2 regions of the Bradyrhizobium sp. 1(2017) genome follow, and region 1 is predicted to be linked to the other one. Evidence: predicted binding sites of a transcription regulator. Region 1 holds the regulator's gene; the other holds the start of a gene.
The links. The regulator LexA, encoded in region 1, represses DNA repair genes until DNA is damaged. The targets are predictions, from matches to a motif close to TGTTCNNNNTGTGTTCNG.
Positions count from the first base shown of each region.

Region 2: the regulator LexA is predicted to act here: its motif matches at 2,975-2,992, upstream of uvrA (excinuclease ABC subunit UvrA).

Region 1 covers NZ_CP050022.2:4,487,267-4,493,962, forward strand. Annotated here, with positions in the region: gene HAP40_RS21270 (alpha-hydroxy acid oxidase) at 1-851, shown strand, start outside; gene HAP40_RS21275 (HAD family hydrolase) at 867-1,490, shown strand; gene HAP40_RS21280 (hypothetical protein) at 1,643-1,849, shown strand; gene glp (gephyrin-like molybdotransferase Glp) at 2,078-3,289, shown strand; gene lexA (transcriptional repressor LexA) at 3,467-4,168, shown strand; gene HAP40_RS21295 (hypothetical protein) at 4,573-5,010, shown strand; gene HAP40_RS21300 (ComEC/Rec2 family competence protein) at 5,149-6,696, opposite strand, start outside.
Region 2 covers NZ_CP050022.2:4,324,535-4,331,230, forward strand. Annotated here, with positions in the region: gene HAP40_RS20485 (DUF2306 domain-containing protein) at 1-48, opposite strand, end outside; gene HAP40_RS20490 (single-stranded DNA-binding protein) at 205-699, opposite strand; gene HAP40_RS20495 (outer membrane protein) at 1,156-1,926, shown strand; gene HAP40_RS20500 (outer membrane protein) at 2,156-2,824, shown strand; gene uvrA (excinuclease ABC subunit UvrA) at 3,089-6,070, shown strand; gene HAP40_RS20510 (DinB family protein) at 6,119-6,696, shown strand, end outside.

The sequences.
Region 1 (6,696 bases):
CCCCCGTCGGCGCGCTGGAGATCTTCGACCCCGATGGCGCGGCAAGCGTGGCACGCGCCGCCGGCACCTTCGGTGCGGCCCACATGCTGAGCTCGGTGTCCGATCCCGGTCTGGAGAAGACTGCGGAGGCTGCGCCCGACGCGCTACGGCTCTATCAGCTCTATGTCCGCGGCGACGACGCCTTCGTCGCGGACGTCGTCAGCCGGAGCGAGAAGAACGGCTATGCCGCGTTCTGCCTGACGGTCGACACCGCCCATTACAGCCGTCGTGAGCGCGACATCGCCAAGCGCTATGTTCGCGAGAGCCGCCTGCGCGCAACCGGCGGCGACTACCAGAAGGGCCTGGAATGGCGGACGGTGAAGATGATCAAGGACACGTTCAAGACCCCGCTGATCCTCAAGGGCATCGCCACCGCCGAGGACGCACGGATCGCGATCGATCACGGTGTCGAGTGGATCTACGTCTCCAACCATGGCGGCCGCCAGCTCGATCATGGCCGCGGCGCCATGCATGTGCTGCCTGAAATCGTCGAAGCCGTGAAAGGTCGCGCCAGGATCATGGTCGATGGCGGCATCTGCCGCGGCACCGACATCGTCAAGGCCATTGCGGCGGGCGCCGACCTCGTCGGTATCGGCCGGCTGCAATGCTGGGCACTGGCGGCGGCCGGCGAAGCCGGCGTGTTGCGGATGCTGGAACTGCTGGAGGACGAAGTGTTGCGCTGCCTCGGCCTGTTGGGTACCACCTCGTTCGCCGAGGTCGACAAGTCCTGCCTGCACCAGGCGACCGCGACGAATGCGCCAAGCGTGTTCAGTGCGTTCCCGCTGTTCGACCACGACCCCTATCGATACTGAAGTGAAAAGGACGCAATGACCGCACTCTCTCCCGGCAGCGCTGATGCGCTCCTGTTCGATCTCGGGCGCGTGGTGCTCGACATCGATTTCTCCAAGGCGATCGCCTGCTGGGCGGGACATGCCGGCTGCCAGCCGGAGGCCATCGTCGCGCGCTATGTGCGTGACGAGGCCTACCGGCTGCACGAGGTCGGCAAGATCAGCGACGAGGATTATTTCCAGTCGTTGCGCACCTCGCTTGGAATCGGCATTTCGGATGCGCAGTTTCTGGAGGGATGGAACGCGATCTTCGCCGGCGAGATGCCTGATATCGCCGAGCTGTTGCCGCGCGCGGCCAAGCAGATGCCGATCTACGCGTTCTCCAACACCAACCGGCCGCATATCGACTATTTCTCGAAGGAATATGCCGGCGTGCTCGGACATTTCCGCGAGCTTTATTTGTCGTCCAGCATCGGCCTACGCAAACCGGATGCGGAGGCGTTCGACCACGTCGTGACGGCGATCGGTGTGCCCGCCAGCCGAATCGTATTCTTCGACGACCTTGCCGAGAACGTCGAAGGGGCGCGGGCACGCGGCCTCACCGCCGTGCACGTCACCTCGCCCGGCGATGTCGGGAACGCGTTGAGGGCGCTGGGCGTCTGACCGCCAGGCGGGCTGGTTCGGGGGCGCCGGAACTAAATTTACGGGTGGCGAGGAACCGAATTCCTCTGTGCATTTTTATACAAAGTTCCGGGAACGAATGGCTGCGTCAGGACTCATGAGTCCGTTGGGACTTCTACATCGGACTGATCGACGTGCTGGGCAAAACCTATCTGACGAAGCAAGCCTCTCTCCTGCTCGAGTTTGCAAGAACCACCTCGGACTCTGAGCTGTCCGCCAAGCTGATCAGCAAGGCGGCCGACTTGAAATCCCAGGCCGACCCGATGCCCGACAAGGATCAAGGCCCAAAAGCTCCTGATGTCGCGCTGGACGGCGGCCCGGACCGCCCCAGCGGGAGTTGACCGATGCTGGCCGTGGCGCTCGTCCTCCTCGTCCTCGCCATGGCTATCCTCTTGCCGGTCTGTCTCGCCTTTCGGATCATGCCGCGGCGGATCTGAGCCGCCGTTCTGAACGAAAATATCGATAGGCGGGACGAATTATCCTGCGTCGCCGCTTTTTGCCTCTGCGCCCGCACTCGGCTAGAACTCTCGCTGCCGATTGCCCGAGCGGCCCAGCAGGAGATTTCACTTTTGGCCCTGATGCCGGTTTCCGACGCGCTTGCCGCGGTGCTGGCGGGTGCAGAGCCGCTGCCTGACGAGACGGTCGCGCTCGATGCAGCCTTCCACCGCGTGCTCGCCCGCGACGTGGCGGCACTGCGCACGCAGCCGCCGGAGGCGATGTCCGCGATGGATGGCTACGCGGTGCGCGCGGCCGATGCGGCGACGATTGATTCTCAGCTGACGGTCATTGGCGAGGTCGCGGCCGGCCGGCCATTCGCCGAGACGGTCGGCTCCGGCGAAGCGGTACGGATCTTCACCGGCGGCGTGATCCCCAATGGCGCGGACGCCGTCGTGATCCAGGAGGATACCGTTGCCGACGGCAGGCGCGTCACGATCAAGGAAGCCGCGGCTGCCGGGCGGCACATCCGTCCCGCAGGCGTCGACTTCTCCGAAGGGGATGTGCTACTGCGCAAGGGAGTTCGCCTCACCGAGCGCGATCTCGCTCTCGCCGCCGCCATGAATTACCCGCAGCTTGGCGTCTGCCGCCGCCCCAAGGTCGCGATCCTCGCCACCGGCGACGAGCTTGTGATGCCGGGCTCCACGCCCGGCCACGGCCAGATCGTCTATTCCAACGGCTATGCCCTACACGCGCTCGCGCGCAGCGAGGGTGCCGAGACCATCGACCTCGGCATTGCCGCCGATACGCTGCAATCCACCGCCGCCGGCATCCGCCGGGCCCGCGAGAGCGGCGCCGACGTCCTGATCACCACCGGCGGAGCCTCGGTCGGCGACCACGATCTGGTCCAGCGGGCGCTCCGGGACGAAGGCATCTCGATGGCGTTCTGGAAGATCGCGATGCGCCCGGGCAAGCCGATGATGCATGGGCGGTTGGGCGCGATGCGGGTGATCGGCCTGCCCGGCAATCCGGTATCATCCTATGTGTGCGCCTTCCTGTTCATGGTGCCGCTGATTCGTGCCTTGTCGGGCCGGTCCGTGATTCATCACCGCCACGAGCGCGCCGTGCTCGGCCGCGACGTGGGCGCAAACGACATGCGCGCGGATTACCTTCGCGCGCGTCTGGAAGAGCGCGACGACGGCACGCTCGTTGCGCTCCCCCTCCATCTTCAGGATTCCTCCCTGCTTGCGAATCTTGCTGCGGCACAGGCACTTCTCGTGCGCATGCCGTTCGCGCCCAAAGCCGAGGCCGGTACGCCTTGCGAGGTGCTGCGCCTGCCCGCCTGAACGGTCCCGCCACACGCATTCCGCGAACTTCGTCGCGTTCACGGTAAATTAAGCAGTTGCGGAACACATATCGAACATATAGTGTCCGTTCATGATTTGTTTCGAGCATGTAGCGGTTCGCCGCTTCAATTCAGCGTCTCGGAATCGAACGACATCAACCGGGGGACTTTGGTCGAGATGTTAACGCGCAAACAATACGAGCTTCTGCGGTTCATCAGCGAACGTCTGAAGGAAAGCGGCGTGCCGCCCTCCTTCGACGAGATGAAGGATGCGCTCGACCTGCGCTCGAAGTCGGGCATTCATCGCCTGATCACCGCGCTCGAGGAGCGCGGCTTCATCCGCCGCCTGCCCAACCGCGCCCGCGCGATTGAAGTCATCAAGCTGCCGGAGCTGCAGGCCGCAGCCGGCAACCGCCGCGGCTTCACGCCAAGCGTCATCGAGGGCAATCTCGGCAAGGTGCGCACGACCTCGAGCCCGCCCGCGGACGAGGGCGAGCGCCCCGTTGCGGTGCCCGTGATGGGCCGCATCGCGGCCGGCACGCCCATCGAGGCGCTGCAGACCCGCAGTCACACCATCAGCGTACCGCCGGACATGCTCGGCTCAGGCGAGCACTACGCGCTCGAAGTGCGCGGCGATTCGATGGTCGAAGCCGGCATCCTCGACGGCGACATGGCCCTGATCCAGCGCAACGAGAGCGCCGATACCGGGGACATCGTGGTGGCGCTGATCGATGACGAGGAGGCGACGCTCAAGCGCTTCCGCCGCCGCGGCGCCTCGATCGCGCTCGAGCCCGCCAACGCCGCCTACGAGGTACGCATCCTGCCGCCCAACCGGGTGAAGATCCAAGGCAAGCTGATCGGGCTGTACCGCAAGTACTGAGAAAGCACTGAGACGACCAGCGGTCATTCGATACCAACGATTCCGATTGGAGCGGACCAGGTTGCCCGCTCCGGCTGGATGGTCTTTCTGGTACTGCGCAGATTGTCCGGCACTTTTCCAGCGCGGTCCTCGGCGTACCGCCGCGAAGCTCATGCTTTGCGACCTCAAGGGATCGACGAGACAGCGATGCGTCGACGCCCGCGCACCACTGACGCCGGCATTCGCCGAATGCACTGAAGCGGGCTTTGTTCCTAATAGATTTGAAAAAATAATGTGATCGCTTCCCGCGAACACCAGCCGCAGATTTGCCCACAACCAAGCAGAGCGTTGTATGCTTCCACTCTGATAGAGGCTTGCGCCTCCGAAAGAGGCGCGGGTTGCTATCATCGAAAGAGGAGCACCCGATGTGTGACTACAGCCTGCATGCCGTTGCATCGCGGCCCGCCGAAGTCGGCGAGACGATCGTGTCGACGACGTTTCGCGGCACCTCGACGCGTGGCTTTGCTTCTGCGGCCGATCCGACCGTGGCCGTCTGCCTGCTGCCGGGAACGGAGCTCGCCTTCGCCGACAACGTCCGTTACGACAATCGCTGGATCTGGACGCGCACCATCAACTCCCGCGTCGGTAAGTTCGGCAAGATTGATCCGCAGATTCCCGATCGCCATCACGACGCGATCGAGTTTCCGGACGGCAAATATGTGCTGGTGACGCAGCTCGTCGAAGGTCAGCGCGCAACCGTGCTGCAATTGCCGGTGACCCAGCCGATCGGCGAGCGCGAGCACAAGCCGCAGATCATCACCGACAGTCGGCCGAGCACGACGCGCCGCCTGCCGATCGACTGATGGGCCGTCCCCGGCCGCCCAGGTCGGGCCTGGATCAAATGCCATCGCCGGCCCTAGCCGGCGAGATGGTATGGTTTGTGTCCCGGCGGAGTTCCGGTCGGACCCGGACCAACCTCGCAGACCAACTCCTCGCAATTATCATTGATCGTCGGCCTGCAAGTCGGCCTCCGCCGGCGTTGCGTCGCGGTTGCGGGCTGCCGCCGCCTTGGGCGCAAGGCTCCCGCCGAAATCACCCTCGCCGGCGCCGGCCGGCAGCCAGGGCCGGCTTGTCCCTCTCGCCCTCACCGCCTGAACCGCAAAACCATCGCCACGCTGCGACAACGCCAGCGCGCCCTGGCTCGTGAGCCGCTGCCGATCGATCACCATCGCCGCGCAATCCGGCGGCGCGGGTCGCGCGGTCACCACCAGTGCGGCGCGGCTGCAATCATCAGCCAGCGCGTCGATGCGCAAGGACAGCGCGACCAACCGGCCATCGGCGAGAGGCGTCACACAGCCGGCCTCGTCGCACGACACGCCGTCGGCCAGCGTACTGCTCGCGGCATCGCGCCGATCGGCGTCGGCCGCTAACCACTCCCTCAGCAGAAAGCTGTCCTTGCTCGCGCGCATGACAAGCAGCTGCCCGTCCCGGCCCCGAACCGCAACGCTCGCGCCGTCTCCGGCAATCAGGATGTCGGGCGGCCGCACCGACATGGCCCAGGCGATGGACGCCAGCAGCACCAGGGCGCCGGACCAGCGCAGGGGCGTTCGCAACAGGCCCATCACGATGATGCCGAGGCTTGCCGCCATCAACGGCGCGATACCGAACGCCGGGATGCGGCCGATGGCGCCCGGCAGAGCCGACACCCAGCGCGACACCGCAACCATCCAGTCGATGCCGATTCCCATCAGCCACCAGAACGCGCTGTCGAGCCCGAAGGGTGCCGCCAGCAGTCCCAGCAGCCCCGCCGGCATCACCAGTGCCGAGACCACCGGCATTGCCCCGAGATTGGCGAGGACACCGTAAGGGGTCACGCGATGGAAGTGGAAGGCGGCATAGGGCGTCGTCGCCAGCCCCGCTATCAGCGAAGCCAGGAACAGCATCGCGATCTCGCGGCCGCCCCACAGCGCGACGCGAGCCGTTGCCGAATGATCGGGCGAGGCAAACAGGTTCGGCATGCCGATCTGCACCAGCGCGACCAGCCCGAGCGTTGCCGCAAACGACATCTGGAAGCTCGGATGCACCAGCGCTTCAGGTGCGACCGCGAGCACGATCAGCGCCGCCACGGCCAGCGTGCGGAAGGTGATTGCGCGGCGATCGACCATGACTGCGATCAGCACCACTGCGGTCATGAAGAACGAGCGTTGCGTCGCGACCTCCGCGCCCGACAGCAGCAAATAGAACGCGGCCGCCACCAGCGCGGCGGCCGCCGACCATTTCTTGATGGCAAAGCCGGCCGCGAGCCCCGGGATCAGCGCCAGCAGCGCGCGCACCGCGAAGAATACGACACCGGCAACGACCGCCATGTGATAGCCGGAGATCGACAGCACATGGCCGAGGCCCGAGATGAACATGGCATCGTTGACGGGCGCGGTGATGGCGTCGCGCCGCCCGGTGAGCAGCGCCGTCGCGATCGCGCGGTTGTCGCCCTCGAGTGTCGCGCGGATACGCGCGTCGATCGCATCGCGCAGGCCCTGCATGAAGGCCGC
Region 2 (6,696 bases), 160 kb from region 1:
ATGCAGCGGGATCGCCGGAGCAGCATCAAGCAGCGGCGCAAGGCTCATGCGGAAGCACCTTCAGGTTGGCAGCGGACACTGTCAAAAGCTGACGCACAACATGAGCAAGCTCGGAAAACCGAGCTTTACCCGTCAATTGCTGGGGAATTTTATCGCTCTGGGCGAATAAGCCAATGTGAAGGACGAACCGCCTGCGATCCAGCCTCAGAACGGGATATCGTCGTCCATGTCGCTGTTGCGTCCGCCGCCAGCGGCAACGGGACGGCGCGGCGCGCTGCTGACCGGGCCGGAGGAGCCGAAATCGCCGCCCGGCTCGTCGCCGAAGCTGCTGCCTCCGCCGCCGCCACCGCGGCCATCGAGCATCGTCAGCGTCGAGTTGAAGCCCTGGAGCACGACCTCGGTGGAGTATTTCTCGACCCCGCTCTGGTCAGTCCATTTGCGGGTCTGCAGTGCGCCCTCGATGTAAACCTTCGCGCCCTTCTTCAGGTACTGCTCGGCCACCTTGCAGAGCCCCTCGTTGAAGATCACGACGCGATGCCACTCGGTCTTTTCCTTGCGCTCGCCGCTGTTCTTGTCGCGCCAGGTCTCCGACGTGGCGATGCTCAAATTCGCGATCGGCCGCCCGTCCTGGGTGCGGCGGATTTCCGGATCCTTGCCGAGATTTCCAACCAGAATGACCTTGTTGACGCTTCCCGCCATCGCCGCTCTCCACTCCGAATGCCACTGAATTCCAGAACGCAGGACCGCCCCTCGCGGCCTGCAACCTGTGTTGAGGCGACCCTATACGCTCGCCGCACACGTCCGGGCGCCGATCAGCCGGTCACGCCTCAGGTTATCCCCATTATATAGCATCGACCCTCTGTTTGTTCCAGATTTGTTCTTATCGAGCAGCAATCCTGAATGGAGGCCCGGCCGGACCGTGGCGCCGGCGCAAAGCGCGTCTCGACGGAACCTTTTCCGGTTCCCGTGAACGGGGAAAACCGCTTAACATTCATCAAGTTGCAGCGGATCAGTCGGCGCGCGAGTGTGGCATTTCGGAGACGGACTTTGCCCACACCTTAGGCTACCGTTGCCTTGGACTTAGTTCATATGGGCGTCGCGCCTGATCAACCGCTTCGGGATTTTCAAGAAGCGGACGAAACTGGGGAGACTGCAATGAATAAGATTCTGCTTGGAGCAATCGGCATAGTGGCAATGGGCCTGTCGGCCCCCGCAAGCGCGGCGGATATGGCGGCGCGTCCCTACACGAAGGCTCCGGCACCGATGGTCGCCACCATCTACGATTGGAGCGGTTTCTACATCGGTATCAACGGCGGCGGCGGCACCAGCCGCAAGTGCTGGGATTTCGTGACGCCGGTTACGGGCGTTCTGGTCGGCGAAGGCTGCCACAACGCGGTTGGCGGCACGGTCGGTGGCCAGGTCGGCTATCGCTGGCAGTCGACCAACTGGGTGTTCGGCCTCGAGGGTCAGGGCAACTGGGCCGACTTCTCCGGCGAAAATATCAGCGGAGCGACGGGCCTGCGCGATCGTTCCAAGATCAACGCCTTCGGATTGTTCACCGGACAGGTCGGCTACGCCTGGAACAATGTCCTGCTCTACGTGAAGGGCGGCGGCGCCGTCGTCGGCGATCGCTACCGGAGCTACGATCTCGCCACCGGTCTCGAATTCGACCGGGCCAACGAATCCCGTTGGGGCGCCACTGTGGGCGCAGGCGTCGAGTTCGGATTCGCGCCGAACTGGTCGGTCGGCTTCGAGTACAATCACATCTTCCTCGGCGACCGCACCCTCAACTTCACCGGGTCTGGCAACTTCGTAATCGCTCCGCTTGGGGTCGTTACACGCTCCGAGCGTATCAGCCAGGACGTCGATATGGCTCTCATCCGCGTGAATTACCGCTGGGGCGGTCCGCTCATCGCAAGGTACTGATACCCGCTTGATATCATTTTGGAATCGAAGGCCGGCCTCGCGCCGGCCTTTTTGCTGGGATCAGCGCGGTAATGAGTCAGCAACCATTACGTTTTGCGTCTGTTGTGGCTTTTGAGAGACACAACTTGCGGCTTCGTTGGTGTAAGCACGGCAATAGTTGGGCCATCGAGTCCGCTGCCTTTCCGATTACGGAAGGCACAACAGAAACTGGGACTGGGATTAGTTGAATATGAAGAAGGTTTTGCTGGCTTCGGCCTGTTTGTTCGCTCTCGCCGCGCCCGCGTCGGCTGCTGACCTGGCGGCTCGTCCGTACACCAAGGCTCCGATTGCTCCGGCTGCTGTGTACAATTGGACCGGCTTCTATCTCGGTGTCGTCGGCGGCGGCGCTTGGGAAGACGCCAACAGCCCGGCAATGCAGGGCGGCTTCGTCGGCGGCACGGCCGGCTACAATTGGCAGACCGGCAGCGTCGTGTTCGGCATCGAGGCCGACGGAGCCTGGGCTGACGTCAACGCCTCGGCGACTGCACTCGGCATCACCGTGGCGTCCAAGACCGACGCGCTCGGAACCGTTCGCGGCCGCATCGGCTGGGCCGTCAACAACGTGCTGTTGTACGGCACCGGCGGCTATGCCTGGATCGACAACAAGATCAGCATCACTACGCTCGGCCTGACCGTCTCCGACAGCAAGTTCCACTCCGGCTGGACCGTCGGTGCGGGCGTCGAAGCGTTCTTCGCGCCGCAGTGGTCGGTCAAGGGCGAGTACCTCTATCGCAGCCTCGGCAGCGAGACCTATTTCGGTGGTGTGGGCGTTCCGCTGAACTCTGGCACGCTCAACCTCCACACCGTGCAGGTCGGCGTGAACTATCACTTCGGCGGCCCGATCGTCGCGAAGTACTGATCACTACCGACGTCACATCGTCACGAAAGGCCGGCCTCGCGCCGGCCTTTTTGTTTGGTGGGATCACAAGTCCCCCGCTCCTGCTGCCAGATGCCGCCAGCGCGCCAACATTCCGTTGACGATTCGCAAACGCCACTGGAAATCCGCTCTCGTTCTTCCTACGTTCGCTGCCATACCCATCGGCGCCGATCCCGGTTCCGGGCGAAGCGCGCCTTTTTCATTGGCGCGATCGCGTGTCTTTGGGCTTCCTTGAGGACCACCGGGATGGACGAAGTGATCAAGGCCAAGCGTCAACAACAGAACGCGGGCTCGCACCTGCGCGCAATTACGATCCGCGGCGCGCGCGAGCACAATCTCAAGAACATCGACGTCGAGATTCCCCGCGACAAGCTCGTGGTGTTCACCGGCCTCTCCGGCTCCGGCAAATCCTCGCTTGCCTTCGACACCATCTACGCCGAAGGTCAGCGCCGCTACGTCGAATCGCTCTCGGCCTATGCGCGCCAGTTCCTGGAGATGATGCAGAAGCCCGACGTCGACCAGATCGACGGCCTGTCGCCGGCGATCTCGATCGAGCAGAAGACGACGTCGAAGAACCCGCGCTCCACCGTCGGCACCGTCACCGAGATCTACGACTACATGCGCCTGCTCTGGGCGCGCGTCGGCGTGCCCTATTCGCCGGCCACGGGCCTGCCGATCGAGAGCCAGACCGTTTCGCAGATGGTCGATCGCGTGCTGGCGCTGCCCGAGGGGACGCGTCTCTATCTGCTCGCCCCGGTCGTGCGTGGCCGCAAGGGCGAGTACCGCAAGGAGCTCGCCGAATGGCTCAAGAAGGGCTTTCAGCGCGTCAAGATCGACGGCACCTTCTACGAGCTCGCCGAAGCGCCGACGCTCGACAAGAAATTCCCGCACGACATCGACGTCGTCGTCGACCGCATCGTGGTGCGCGCCGATATCGGCCAGCGCCTCGCCGAGAGCTTCGAGACCGCGCTGAAGCTCGCCGAAGGCCTCGCCGTCGTCGAGTTCGCCGACGCGCCGGCCACCGCGCCCGCGGAAGAGAAAGAGAAAAAGAAGACCGCGAAAATCCACGACAAGAGCGGCCCCGAGCGCATCCTGTTCTCGGAAAAGTTCGCCTGCCCGGTCTCCGGCTTCACCATCCCCGAGATCGAGCCGCGCCTGTTCTCGTTCAACAATCCCTACGGCGCCTGCCCCGCCTGCGGCGGCCTCGGTGTCGAGCAGCATGTCGACGAAGACCTCGTCATTCCCGACAAGGAGCTGTCCCTCCGCAAGGGCGCGATCGCGCCCTGGGCCAAATCCTCGTCGCCCTATTACGAGCAGACGCTGACCGCGCTCGGCAAGCACTACAAGTTCACGCTCGACACCAAGTGGAAGGATCTCGCCAAGAAGACGAAGGACGCGCTCCTCTACGGCTCCGGCGAGGACGAGATCAAGTTCTCCTACCAGGACGGGGTGCGCTCCTACGACACCAAGAAGCCGTTCGAAGGCGTCATCACCAACATCAACCGCCGCTACCGCGAGACCGAGAGCGAATGGGCGCGCGAGGAGCTGGCGAAGTATTTCCACGACGTCCCCTGCGAGGCGTGCCACGGGTTTCGGCTCAAGCCCGAGGCGCTCTGCGTCAAGATCGGCGCCAGGCATATCGGCGAGATCTCGGAGCTGTCGGTCAGAAAGGCCGGCGAATGGTTCGAGACCGTGCCTGAAGCGCTCAACGCGCAGCAGAACGAGATCGCCGGCCGCATCCTGAAGGAGATCCGCGAGCGCCTCACCTTCCTGCTCGACGTCGGCCTCAACTACCTTACCCTCTCCCGCTCCTCCGGCACGCTGTCCGGCGGCGAGAGCCAACGCATCCGCCTGGCCTCGCAGATCGGATCGGGCCTGACGGGCGTGCTCTACGTGCTCGACGAGCCCTCGATCGGCCTGCACCAGCGCGACAACGCCCGCCTGCTCGACACCCTCAAGAGACTTCGCGACCTCGGCAACACCGTGGTCGTGGTCGAGCATGACGAGGACGCCATCCGCCTCGCCGACTACGTGCTCGACATCGGCCCCGGCGCCGGCATGCATGGCGGCAACATCGTCGCCGAAGGCACGCCCGCCGAGATCATGCGCAACCCGAAATCGCTGACCGGCAAGTACCTGACCGGCGAGCTTGAGGTCGAGGTCCCGGAGCGGCGCCCGCCGAACCATCGCCGTACCATCAAGGTGGTCAACGCGCGCGGCAATAACCTCAAGAACGTCACCGCAGAGATCCCGCTCGGCCTGTTCACCTGCGTCACCGGCGTGTCCGGCGGCGGCAAGTCGACGCTCTTGATCGACACGCTCTACCGCGCCATCGCCCGGAAGCTGAACAATGCCAGCGAGGGCGCCGCGCCGCACGACCGCATCGAGGGGCTCGAGCATATCGACAAGATCATCGACATCGACCAGTCGCCGATCGGCCGCACCCCGCGCTCGAATCCGGCGACCTATACCGGCGCGTTCACGCCGATCCGCGAATGGTTCGCCGGCCTGCCCGAAGCGAAAGCGCGCGGCTACGAGCCCGGCCGCTTCTCCTTCAACGTCAAGGGCGGCCGCTGCGAGGCGTGCCAGGGCGACGGCGTCATCAAAATCGAGATGCACTTCCTGCCCGACGTCTACGTCACCTGCGACGTCTGCAAGGGCAAGCGCTACAACCGCGAGACGCTGGAGGTGCTGTTCAAGGGCAAGAGCATCGCCGACGTGCTCGACATGACCGTCGAGGAGGCCGCCGAGTTCTTCAAGGCGGTGCCGCGCGTGCGCGAGACCTTCAACACCCTGCACCGCGTCGGCCTCGACTACATCCATGTCGGCCAGCAGGCGACGACCCTGTCGGGCGGCGAAGCCCAGCGCGTCAAGCTTGCCAAGGAGCTGTCCAAGCGCGCCACCGGCCGCACGCTCTACATCCTGGACGAGCCGACCACCGGCCTGCACTTCCACGACGTCAAGAAGCTGCTGGAGGTGCTGCACGAGCTGGTCGCGCAGGGCAACACAGTCGTCGTCATCGAGCACAATCTCGAAGTCATCAAGACCGCCGACTGGGTCATCGATCTCGGCCCCGAAGGTGGCGACGGCGGCGGCGAGATCGTCGCCTGGGGCCCGCCAGAAGACATCGCGAAAGCGCCGCGGAGCTATACCGGCAAATTCCTCGAGCCGGTGCTGAAGAAGGCCAGAAAGACGAAACGGCGGAGCACGAGTGAGGCGGCGGAGTAGTTTACACGGCTGGATGGGCCGACGCACTTGTCTGAGGGAGAATGAGCTTTGCCTGCCGGACTTGTGCAGACCTATCGCGCGTTCGCCCATAACAACGCCTGGGCGAACCATCGGCTGCTCACGGCTTGCGCTGCGCTGCCTCAGGCTGGTTTCGAAGCCGAGCGCATCGGGTTCTTTCCAAGCCTGCAGCGCACGCTCAACCACATCCATGTCATTGATCTCTTCTATGTCGACGCGCTGGAGGGCGGATGGTTGGGCCCGGCGGCCTGGAAGAACGAGGTGCCGTACCCTGCCCTCGCCGCGCTCAAGCCCGCGCAAGCCGCGGTCGACAAGCGCTTGATCGCGGTCTGCGATGCATTGACGCCCGAGAGTCTCGACAGCGTTGTGCGGATCAATCGCGACCCGGCCGTGCAGACCGAACGATGCGACCGGCTGCTCATGCATCTGTTCCAGCATCAAATTCATCATCGCGGACAGGCGCATGCCATGCTGTCCGGAACGAGCGTCACACCGCCTCAGCTTGACGAGTTCTTTGCGGAGGGAGAAGCATCGCTTCGTGCCACCGAATTTGCCGATCTGGGCTGGACCGAGGACACTGTTTGGAATTCTAGCTCATTGGCTAGATG